DNA from 2 places in the Chelativorans composti genome. Region 2 is predicted to be linked to the other one. Evidence: predicted binding sites of a transcription regulator. Region 2 holds the regulator's gene; the other holds the start of a gene.

Region 1 (5,421 bases), on a different contig from region 2:
TTCTCGCCGTGGTGGCCTACTACGGCTACCGCTCCTTCGTCCGTGAGGCCGAGCGCGTCACCGCCCGCGCCGAGCGGCGCAGGAAGGAGATGGCGAACGGCAGCTCCGGCACGCTGGTGAAGGATCCGGTCACAGGCGAATACTATGTCGAAAAGGACTGAGATGGCTTGCAAGTCATCCGTCCTGACTGAGCTCGCGCCGGCCAAGATCAACCTTGCGCTGCACGTCACCGGCCTGCGGGAAGATGGCTACCATCTTCTCGAGTCCCTCGTCGTCTTTACCCGTTTCGGTGACATTCTTTCACTCGAGCCGGCCGAAGCGACCACCCTCTCGGCCACCGGCCATTTCGCGGAGGGCGTACCGCTCGACGGCTCCAACCTGATCCTGCGCGCCCGCAATCTGCTGGCGGAGGCTTTCCCGCACCAGGCCAAAGGTCATGTGCGTTTCACGCTGGAAAAGAATCTTCCAGTCGCCTCAGGGATCGGTGGAGGCTCGAGCGACGCCGCCGCGGCGGCCCGCCTGCTCGCCTGTCATTGGCAGCTTCCGCTGTCCGGCCGCGACCTTGCTTCCCTTCTCCAGCCCTTGGGCGCGGACGTTCCCATGTGCGCGCTGGCCAGGCCTCTGATTGCCCGGGGCGTCGGCGAGAAACTCGAGCCCGTGCGCCTTCCCGCGCTTCCAATCGTCCTCGTCAATCCGGGCATACCGCTCTCCACGCCGCCGGTGTTCCGCGCGCTTGCCCACAAGACCAATCCGGCGCTGCCGCCCCTGCGCTCCCTGTCTTCGGTGTCGGACGTCATCGACTGGCTGCAATCCACCCGCAACGATCTGGAACCCCCGGCTGCGTCCATCGTCCCGGAAATCGCCGGCGTCATAGCCATGCTCTCCGCCGAAGGCGCGAGCCTCGCCCGCATGTCCGGCTCCGGCGCCACCTGCTTCGGCCTGTTCCCGACCGAAGCCGGGGCCCGCCGCGCCGCGGAAAGCCTCGCCGCTCGCCACCCCGACTGGTTCATTGCGGCCACGACCACCTTTGCTTCGGAGGATCCTGTCTGATGAGCGAAACCGTCCGCAGCTTCATTCCCGTGGGCTTCGCCGTTCTCACCGTTTCGGACACCCGCACACTGGATGACGACAAGTCCGGCGCCACCCTTGCCGATCGCATTACCTCCGCCGGCCACCATCTGATCGACCGCCAGATCGTGCCGGACGACATCGAGCGGATCCGCGCCCAGGTCCGCGCCTGGACAGCCGACCCGCGCATCGACGCGATCATCACCACCGGCGGCACCGGCTTCACCGGCCGCGACGTGACGCCCGAAGCCCTGGAACCGATGTTCGACAAGCGCATGGACGGCTTCTCCGCCATCTTTCACCGCATTTCTTTCGAGAAGATTGGCACCGCCACAATTCAGTCCCGCGCCACCGCCGGCCTGATCGACCAGACCTTCATCTTCGTCCTGCCGGGCTCTCCCGGCGCCTGCAAGGACGCCTGGGACGGCATCCTGCGCGAACAATTCGACTACCGCCAGATGCCCTGCAACTTCGTGGAAATCCTTCCCCGCCTCGACGAGCACCTCCGCCGCCATTCCGGCTAGAGCGGTTGCGGGAAGGTCGGAACCGGCTTTCGACCCGACACGGCGAAAAACAACCCGTTGGAGCAATTCAGAATTTCCCAGAAAAGCTGAATTGCTCTGGCCGGATGTTCCTGCCAGCCGCTGATCCGTAGATTTGTTCTTGCTTTGTTCTCATTTCGACGCTACAAATGCCAGCGATGGAATAAGCGCGGAGGCGCGGTTGATGGAACAGATAGCAAAGGCTGATCAGATCGCTTCGCTCGGCGGCGGGCGCGCCGGCATTGCGAATGCTTTTGTCGAACACAGCGGCATCCGTATCGACTTTGACCGCCGCCGCGGCCGTGGTGCCGGCATCAACCCGTCCGGCCGTTTCGAGCCGCTGTCGCGCGAAGTCTTCGACGACGGCTGGGAGTCGCTGGAGGAGCTTCCCCCCTTCAGGACCGAGGTACAGGTCGAAAAGCCCAGGACCATCATCACCCGCAACAGCTCGCCGGACATTTCCTTCGACCGCTCGATCAATCCCTATCGCGGCTGCGAGCACGGTTGCGTCTACTGTTTCGCCCGTCCGACCCATGCCTATATGGGGCTCTCGCCGGGGCTGGACTTCGAGTCGAAGCTCTTCGCCAAGCCCGACGCGCCGCGGCTTCTGGAGCGCGAGCTTTCCAAGCCCGGCTACGAGCCCCGCACGATCGCCATCGGCACCAACACCGATCCCTATCAGCCCATCGAGAAGAAGTGGCGCATCATGCGCGAGATCCTCGAGGTGCTGGAGGCCTTCAATCATCCGGTTGGCATCGTCACCAAGTCGGCGCTGGTGATGCGCGACATCGACCTCCTCGGCCGCATGGCGGAGAAGAACCTCGTCAAGGTCGCACTGTCGGTGACCACTCTGGACCGCAAGCTCGCCCGCGCCATGGAGCCGCGCGCGGCCACGCCGACGCGGCGTCTCGAGGCGATGCGTGCCCTGATCGAGAACGGCATTCCGGTCGCCGCGATGATCGGTCCCGTGATCCCGGGCCTCAATGACAGCGAGATCGAGCGCATCCTGGAGTCCGCCCGGGCCGCGGGGGCGAAGGAAGCCGGCTACATCATGCTGCGCCTGCCGCTGGAGGTGAGCCCGATCTTCAAGGACTGGCTGTTGCGCCACTACCCCGACCGCTTCCGTCACGTCATGTCGCTCATCCGCTCCATGCGCGACGGCAAGGATTACGACGCGGAGTGGGGCAAGCGCATGCGTGGCACCGGCCCCTATGCCTGGCAGATCGGCCGCCGCTTCGAGATCGCCGCCCGCCGCCTCGGGCTCAACAGGGAGCGCGTGAGACTGACGACGGAGCTGTTCCGTCCGCTTTCCCGTGGTCCGGAGCAGCTGGTGTTGCTCTGAACGGTTCCGGGGAAGTGGGAACCGGTTTTCCGTCAGGAACCGCGCTCCAAGAAGTGAAGTTCCGGGAAAAGCGGGAACCGGTTTTTCCGTCCGGAGCCACGCTCAAAGAAGTGAGGCGCCAGGAAAAGCGGGCCGGTTTTCCGTCAAGGACCGCGTGAATGACGGTGCGTCTGCAGGCCGGCTCTCGGCTTCCGGTGCGGAACCCGCGGCTGTGCGAGAAGCGCGGCGCTACCTGTTGGAGGCTCAAGCGGTCAGGCGCTTCACGCCGTGGATCGCGTCCGGCGGTCGGTGCGTGGTTCGGGGCGGTGCCGGGCCCTGGGTTTGCCTGGGGCGCCCGGTAGCCGGAGGTAGGCGGTTTGGGAATATCGGTGCCCTACCGCTGTCCCACGCCGCCGGAGGAACGGACGCCGGGTCGTCCGGCGTTGCGGACGTCCTGACTTGCCTGGGCGGGCCTCTTTTTTGAGATCGCGGCGGTTTCCGCCTTTCGCCGCACGGCGGTCCGTCGCGAAATTGCCCTAACCCCTTTCCGCCGCACCCCGGGGTTAAGGCTTGCGGAGAATCGGATGCGGGTGCAACCATGCGTCCCATGGCTGGCTCGCAATCCGATTCTCTGCTTCTTTTTGAGGAAATCCCGCTCCGTCCCGATTTCACCATCGAGACGGGGCTGATGCGTGACGGCCACGCGCCCGTGGTCGGTCTGGACGAAGTCGGGCGCGGTCCGCTGGCTGGACCCGTCGTGGCCGCTGCGGTCATCCTGGACCCCGAGCGCATCCCCGATGGGCTCCATGACTCGAAGCAGCTGCCAGAAGCCGGCCGTGAGGCGCTTTACGAAGACATCCTTGCCACCGCGCAAGCGGTGTCCGTAGCGTCTCTCTGTGCCCTGTCCATCGACCGGTCCAACATCCTGCGTGCAAGCCTTGAGGCCATGCGCCGCGCCGTCGCCAGCCTTTGCGTGACGCCGGCCTACGCGCTTGTCGACGGCCGCGATGTACCACCGGGGCTCCCCTGCCCCTGCAAGGCGATCATCAAGGGCGACCAGCGCTCACAATCCATTGCCGCAGCATCCATCGTGGCCAAGGTCACGCGCGACCGCATGATGGTCCGGGCGGGTCTGCACGCCCCCGCCTACGGCTTTGACAGCCACGTCGGCTACGCAACGAAGAAGCACCGCGACGCCATCTCGGTCTACGGTCCCCTCGCACGCCTGCACCGCATGTCCTTCGCGCCCTTGAAGGCCAGCCCTGCCGAAACACCGATCGCGACGGACCCGGGTCGGGAGCTAGTCTGAAGCATTGAAGATTTTTGGCGTCACGCCGCGGACATAATACGGGTTCCGTCACCCGCGCCCTCGCTCTGAGTCTGTCGAGGGCTGCAGGTCTCAAACCCGCGTCGGCCGACGAAAGACCTATGCGGAAAGCCTGAAATGCTTCGGCAGCAACACTGCTATCCGATCGGCGATACACCGAACAGGAATTCGTGCAACCAGAGGACGAGGACCGCATAAATCACCAGCCCGGCCACCACGGCGGAAATGTCCTTCCGCAGCACCGGCTCGCCCCTGAGCGTCACCGGCCCGCGGCTGAAGGAGGAAATCAGGTCCACAATGGCCCAGACCAGCACGCCACCGAACAACACCACGTCGGCCAGCGTGCCGTTTGCGACCAGATGCGCCACGCCCCAGAGGATCGTGCCGATCAGCATCGGATGCTGCAGCTTCGCCTTGATGAAACCGTTGTTGTGCGAGGCGGCAAACAGCGGGAATACCGGCAGCATCAGCAGCAGCGCCAGATGGCGCATGCCGACCGGCGGATCGTAGACGATCACCGCATCATAGCGGGCACGCGCATAACCCCACACGATCAGCACCAACCCCGCCAGCGCCACGACCGTGTAGGTTACCTTCCAGAACTTCTCGCCCTTTTCCGCGATCACCCGGTCACGGAAACCGGATGCGACGATACGCGTGGAATGTATTCCCAGAAACAGCACAAGGCCAAGTATCAGCAGGGTCATGTGAACCTCTCTGCGACATTGTCCGGCGGCACACCCCTGCCCTGACGACCCTGTCGGCTATGCCGCCGCCTCTCCCGCCTACACTATCTCAAATTAGCACCAAAAGGGAATCACCCGTCTAAACGTACCGTCGCGCTCTCAGTTAGCGGGACAATCCAACCACCCCGTATTCCGGCCGGGTGCCGATGGGGCCGGCAACAGCGCGCCGGGAAAGAAAATCGTTCCCAGGCCAGGAGGCGACAGGGAACGATTGGACGACTGGTCGCGGAGCCTCGATGAAACACCGCGCCGCTCCGGGTGCTGAAGCCGGAAGCCCAAAAAGAAAATGCCGCCAGAGCGGCGGCATTTTCAGCAATCGGAAATGATGCTGCGCGACTCAGTTGAGCTTCGACTTGATCTGAGCGAGCGACTGCTCGAACAGGGTCTTGCCCACCTTGCCGTCGACCGTATCGCTGA
Region 2 (5,421 bases):
TGACGAGGAGGAACTGGAACGGGCGCTGAAGCTTTCCTCCCGCATGATCGGCATCAACAACCGCAACCTCAGAACCTTCGAGACGACGCTGGCCACGTCCGAGAGGCTCGCACCCATGATCCCGTCCGACCGGCTGATCGTCGGCGAAAGCGGCATCTTCACCCACGAAGACTGTCAGCGGCTTGCCAAGGTGGGCATTCGCAGCTTCCTCGTCGGCGAAAGCCTGATGCGCCAGCAGAACGTGGCGGAGGCAACGCGCAGCCTGCTGGGGCTCGCCCCGGCCGCCTGAAGGAGGGTTTTCATGTCCGCGGAGGAGGATAAGCGGCTTACCCATCTCGACGCCGAGGGCAAGGCCGACATGGTCGACGTGGGAGCCAAGGCGGATACGGAGCGCGTGGCGGTCGCGACCGGCTGCGTTCGGATGGCGCCTGAAACGCTGCAGGCCATTCTTGCCGGCAACGCGAAGAAGGGCGACGTGATCGGTGTGGCGCGCGTCGCGGGCATCATGGCAGCGAAGAGGACGAGCGACCTCATTCCGCTCTGCCACCCGCTTGCACTCACCAAGGTTTCCGTCGACATCGAGCCGGACGAGGCCCTGCCCGGCCTGCGGATCCGCGCCCTCGCCAAACTCACCGGCAAGACCGGCGTCGAGATGGAGGCGCTGACGGCTGTCTCCGTTACCTGCCTCACCATCTACGACATGGCCAAGGCGCTCGATAAGGACATGGTGATCGGGGAAATCCGGCTTGAGGAGAAGCTTGGCGGCAAGTCCGGCCACTGGAAGCGCGGGGAGCGGGACTGATGGCCCTGCTTTCTGTCGATGAGGCCCTCGAGCGCATCCTGGAGGGCGTGCAGCCCGTCTCCGCTGAAACCGTTCCGCTCGCCGAGGCCGTCGGCCGCGTTCTGGCTGCTCCGATTGAGGCGCGCCGCACGCAGCCGCCCTTCGACGCCTCGGCCATGGACGGCTACGCAGTGCGGGACGCCGATATTGCCAGCACGCCTGTCACCCTGAAGGTCATCGGCACTTCCGCCGCAGGCAAAAGATTCGACGGTGAAGTGACCGCCGGAACCGCCGTGCGCATCTTTACCGGCGCTCCGCTGCCGAAGGGCGCCACCACGATCGTTCTGCAGGAAAACGCCCGGGTCATCGACGAAGGCAGGATCGAGGCGCTGGAGCCTGCCGCCCCAGGCCGCCATATCCGCCGCGCGGGACTGGACTTTCGGTCTGGCGACACGGTGCTGGAAGCGGGCCGCACGCTCGATCCGGCGGCACTGTCCCTGGCGGCAGCGTCGGGCCATGCTCAGGTGCCGGTCATCCGTCGCCCGCTCGTGGCACTCATCGCCTCGGGCGACGAACTCGTGCCCCCGGAAGCCGAGCCGGGTCCGGATCAGATCATCGCTTCCAACAATTTCGGCGTCGCCGGCCTCGTCCAGCAGGACGGCGGCCGGGTGCTCGATCTCGGCATTGTGCCGGACGACCATGCGGGTTTCGCCGCCGCCGTGCGCCGCGCCCGCGAGGCGGGGGCCGACGTGCTGGTGACGCTAGGCGGCGCCTCCGTCGGCGACCGCGACATCACCCGCGAGGTGCTTGCCGCAGAGGGCATGGAGCTCTCCTTCTGGAAGATCGCCATGCGGCCGGGCAAGCCGCTGATCTTCGGACGCCTGGGCCGCATGTCCGTGCTCGGCCTGCCGGGCAATCCCGTCTCGAGTCTCATATGCGCCCACGTCTTCCTGCGGCCGCTCGTGCGCCGCCTCGGCGGACGGCTGCATGCGCCTAACCTGCACCAGGCGGAGCTCGGCGCCCCCATGCCCGCCAACGACGGCCGGCGCGACTATGTCCGCGCCACGGTGGTCCCCGGACCGGGCGGGCTCATCGCCACCCCCTTCCCCGTCCAGGACTCCTCCATGTTGAGCGTGCTTGCCGCCGCGAACGCGCTCATCATCCGCCAACCGCATGCGCCGGCGGCGGAGGCCGGCGAGCGCTGCCAGGTTCTCATGCTGCGTTAACGCCGCTCTAACCTTTCGCCCTGCAAGTTACCAGTTGCAGAACACATCCTGAACGTCTACGTTATGTTCTGGATTTGTTTTTACTTTGATTCAGGGGTTCGGAGCCGATGCTAACCCGCAAGCAGCATGAACTCTTGCTGTTCATTCACCAGTGTCTCAAGGAGACCGGCATCCCGCCTTCCTTCGACGAGATGAAGGAAGCTCTGGACCTCGCGTCAAAGTCGGGGATCCACCGCCTGATCAGCGCGTTGGAAGAGCGCGGCTTCATCCGCCGCCTGCCGAACCGCGCGCGGGCTCTGGAAGTCATACGCCTGCCGGATTCGATGATGCCGAACGTGCCGCCGCGTTCCCGGGGCTTCTCCCCCTCGGTCATCCAGGGCGGCCAGAGCCAGCCCGAACCGGCGCCGACGCCTTCGCGTGCCACGCCGGTTTCCAGCGAGACAAGCATATCCATTCCGGTCATGGGCCGCATCGCCGCGGGCGTGCCGATCGACGCCATTCAGCACGTGACCCACAGCATCGCCGTCCCGCCGGACATGATTTCCGGCGGCGAGCACTATGCGCTTGAGGTCAAGGGTGATTCGATGATTGAGGCCGGCATCTTCGACGGCGACACGGTGATCATCCGCCACACCCAGACGGCCAACCCGGGCGACATCGTCGTGGCGCTGGTGGACGACCAGGAGGCGACGCTGAAGCGCTTCCGCCGCAAGGGCGCCTCCATCGCCCTGGAGGCCGCCAATCCCGCCTATGAGACCCGCATCTTCCCGCCCCACCGCGTGAAGGTGCAGGGCAAGCTCGTCGGCCTCATCCGGCGGTATCACTGAGTGATGATGCGGCGGGGCCGCCGTCAGGCCCTGCCCTGCCCTGTTGCCTGTTGCGGTCATTTGCCATCAAGTGCTCGTGGCATCTGTCGAGACTGCCGCGCGGACCAAATCCTTGCGGAAGAGTCCGGAAAACGTCTCTGCCGCAATTGACGCAGCGGCTGAAGCAAGGGAAAAGGACCACAATGCGGACGTGGCGGAACTGGTAGACGCAAGGGACTTAAAATCCCTCGGGCTTCGCCCGTGCGGGTTCGACCCCCGCCGTCCGCACCAAGCCTTCAACATTGCCGCTGTATCTTGCCAGGCTGGACAAAAACCAGCCATCGTACCTGCCGTCAGGGCGGGTTATACGGCCATGTGCAACCTCTACACCTCCACAACGAACATTGAGGCGCTTCGCCAGCTCTCGCGCCTTCTGGACAGGCTGGCGGACCGGGCCTTCTTCAATGAGGAAAGCTTCGACGTCTATCCGAACCGGTTCGGTCCCGTCATACGCATGGTCGAGGGCGGGCCTGAGATGGTGCGCGCTCGCTGGGGCATGCCCTCTCCTCCCTCGATGCTCCAGGGCAAGGACTTCGACTATGGCATTACCAACATCCGCAACACCGTCTCGCCCCATTGGCGTCCCTGGCTCTCACCCGGGCACCGATGCCTGGTGCCGGTGCTGAAATTCGCCGAGCCTGATCCCGCGCGCAAGCGGCCGGGCGAACGGACTCCGGACGCCTGGTTCGCGCGGCCGGACGGACGCCCCTTTTTCTTCGCCGGGCTCCGGACGCGCTGGACCGGAAAGCGCCTCGCGCGCGAGGAACCGGCCACCCACGAACTTTATGCTTTTCTTACCACCGCGTCGAACGCCCTTGTGGCGCAGGTGCACCCCAAGGCCATGCCAGTCATCCTCACCCGTGACGAGGAGATCGATATCTGGCTGCGCGCCCCTTGGGACGAGGCGCGGCACCTGCAGCGCCCTGCGGAGGAGAGCGACCTGATCATCCTGCCCGGCGAGAAGGACCGGCCCAAGCTGCCCTGACATGTTCAGCCTCGTGTGGCCCAAGCCAGCCTTTTCGCCGCTCTGTACGAAAGCCCGCAGCGGTTTCCCATCCGCGCGCCGGGGCGTGCTTGAAAAGCGCTACCTCTTGCCCGTAGCTAACGAACAGGGCTACGGTCTTCCCCGGAGGATTTTGACCGACTCCAAAAGCTTCAACCTTCACATGAACGTGAAGATTCTAACTCACCTATTTGTTTTTTAAAACTTATCAAGGATCGAAATCTGATAGTCCGCGGAACTGATTTTGAGCGACCTGCACCTCCGGGAAAATCTGAACGTCTCCAATCATATGCTTCCTGCGGCCGGAAGGAGACGGTTCAGACCTGCTCGGAACCGGGCCTGGAGCCGTTCAAGGAAAGTGGAAACCGGTTTCTGTCCGGAACCATGACCAGCCGCTTACCTACAGCAGTTCAGTGTTTCGTAAAAAACTGAACTGCTCTTCTAAGCGGCTGCGCGCTTCCAGCCGAGCGCGAGCAGGCCGGCGCCGATCATCAGCGTGCCGCCCGTCCGATTGATAACGTACTGGACGGTAGGATTGCCGATCCGCGAGCGGATGGCCGAGGCCATGAACGCGTACAGCGCCGCGTTCACCGTCGCGATGACGAGGAAGGTGACTTCCAGAATGACCATCTGCGGCAGCAACGGCGATGAAGGGTTCATGAACTGCGGCAGGAAAGCGACGAAGAAGACAATCGTCTTCGGGTTGAGCGCGGTTACCGCATAGGTGTGCAGGAAGATCCGGCCTGGCCGCAAGGTGGCAGCTGGGGCGTCGGGCGTCTCCCCCCTCTCCTCGCTCACCGGCGCGCACCAGAGCTTGATGCCAAGGTAGATCAGATAGGCCGCGCCGATCCACTTGAGCACGGTGAACAGCGTGGCCGAAGTGGCGAGCAAAGCGCCCAGGCCGAGCATCGAGCCCGTCATGGCGGTGAAGTCGCCGAGAGTCACGCCGGCGACCGTCGCAAAAGCGATTCTGCGCCCATGGCTCAGGGCGTAGGAGACCACCAGAAGAATGGTCGGTCCGGGGATGGCGACCACCACGGCAGACGCCGCCGCGAATGCAAGCCAGGTTTCAAGGGACATCGGGCACCTCGATGATCGGCGAGAAAAGGGTCGGCCTCTGCTGATCAGTTAACTAGAGAATCCGCAACAATTCAACCGCCGCCATCATGTCCCGCTTGCGAGCGGCAAGCCGTTGGGCGGCTTCGTAATCCTCGCCCCATTGGCTGGCGTTCCAGTCCTCGTCGATGTGGGCGGCCCTCCAGGCGTCCTCGGCATCGAGGAACCCGGCCTCGACCGCCAACGCCAGGATCGACGATCCCATCAGCGTCGTCATGACATGGAGGGAGGACAGACGGAACACCTCGCGCCGCTGCGCGAGATAGCTGCCGACCGCAGCAATGGTCTCGCGCGGTTGCTGCACGTGCATCACGCCTTCGGCGAGCACGAAGCGCGCACCGATCGTCCCCTCGATCCAGTCCAGCACCGGATCCCAGGCATCCCGCTGCATCTGCACAAGCCGCTCTGGCGACTCGGCGCGGTAGCAAA

Evidence for each region. The regulator LexA, encoded in region 2, represses DNA repair genes until DNA is damaged. The targets are predictions, from matches to a motif close to TGTTCNNNNTGTGTTCNG.
Region 1: a site for LexA is predicted at 1,727-1,744, ahead of ABD906_RS02275 (PA0069 family radical SAM protein). Genes of this name have one in related genera too.

The regions. Positions count from the first base shown of each region.
Region 1 covers NZ_BAABGS010000010.1:105,261-110,681, forward strand. Annotated here, with positions in the region: gene ABD906_RS02260 (hypothetical protein) at 1-161, shown strand, start outside; gene ABD906_RS02265 (4-(cytidine 5'-diphospho)-2-C-methyl-D-erythritol kinase) at 163-1,050, shown strand; gene moaB (molybdenum cofactor biosynthesis protein B) at 1,050-1,592, shown strand; gene ABD906_RS02275 (PA0069 family radical SAM protein) at 1,795-2,952, shown strand; gene ABD906_RS02280 (ribonuclease HII) at 3,539-4,240, shown strand; gene ABD906_RS02285 (NnrU family protein) at 4,396-4,965, opposite strand; gene ABD906_RS02290 (F0F1 ATP synthase subunit B) at 5,342-5,421, opposite strand, start outside.
Region 2 covers NZ_BAABGS010000074.1:161,622-167,042, forward strand. Annotated here, with positions in the region: gene trpC (indole-3-glycerol phosphate synthase TrpC) at 1-289, shown strand, start outside; gene moaC (cyclic pyranopterin monophosphate synthase MoaC) at 302-802, shown strand; gene ABD906_RS15025 (molybdopterin molybdotransferase MoeA) at 802-2,007, shown strand; gene lexA (transcriptional repressor LexA) at 2,115-2,834, shown strand; tRNA gene ABD906_RS15035 (tRNA-Leu) at 3,019-3,104, shown strand; gene ABD906_RS15040 (SOS response-associated peptidase) at 3,187-3,858, shown strand; gene ABD906_RS15045 (LysE family translocator) at 4,318-4,956, opposite strand; gene ABD906_RS15050 (ATP12 family chaperone protein) at 5,009-5,421, opposite strand, start outside.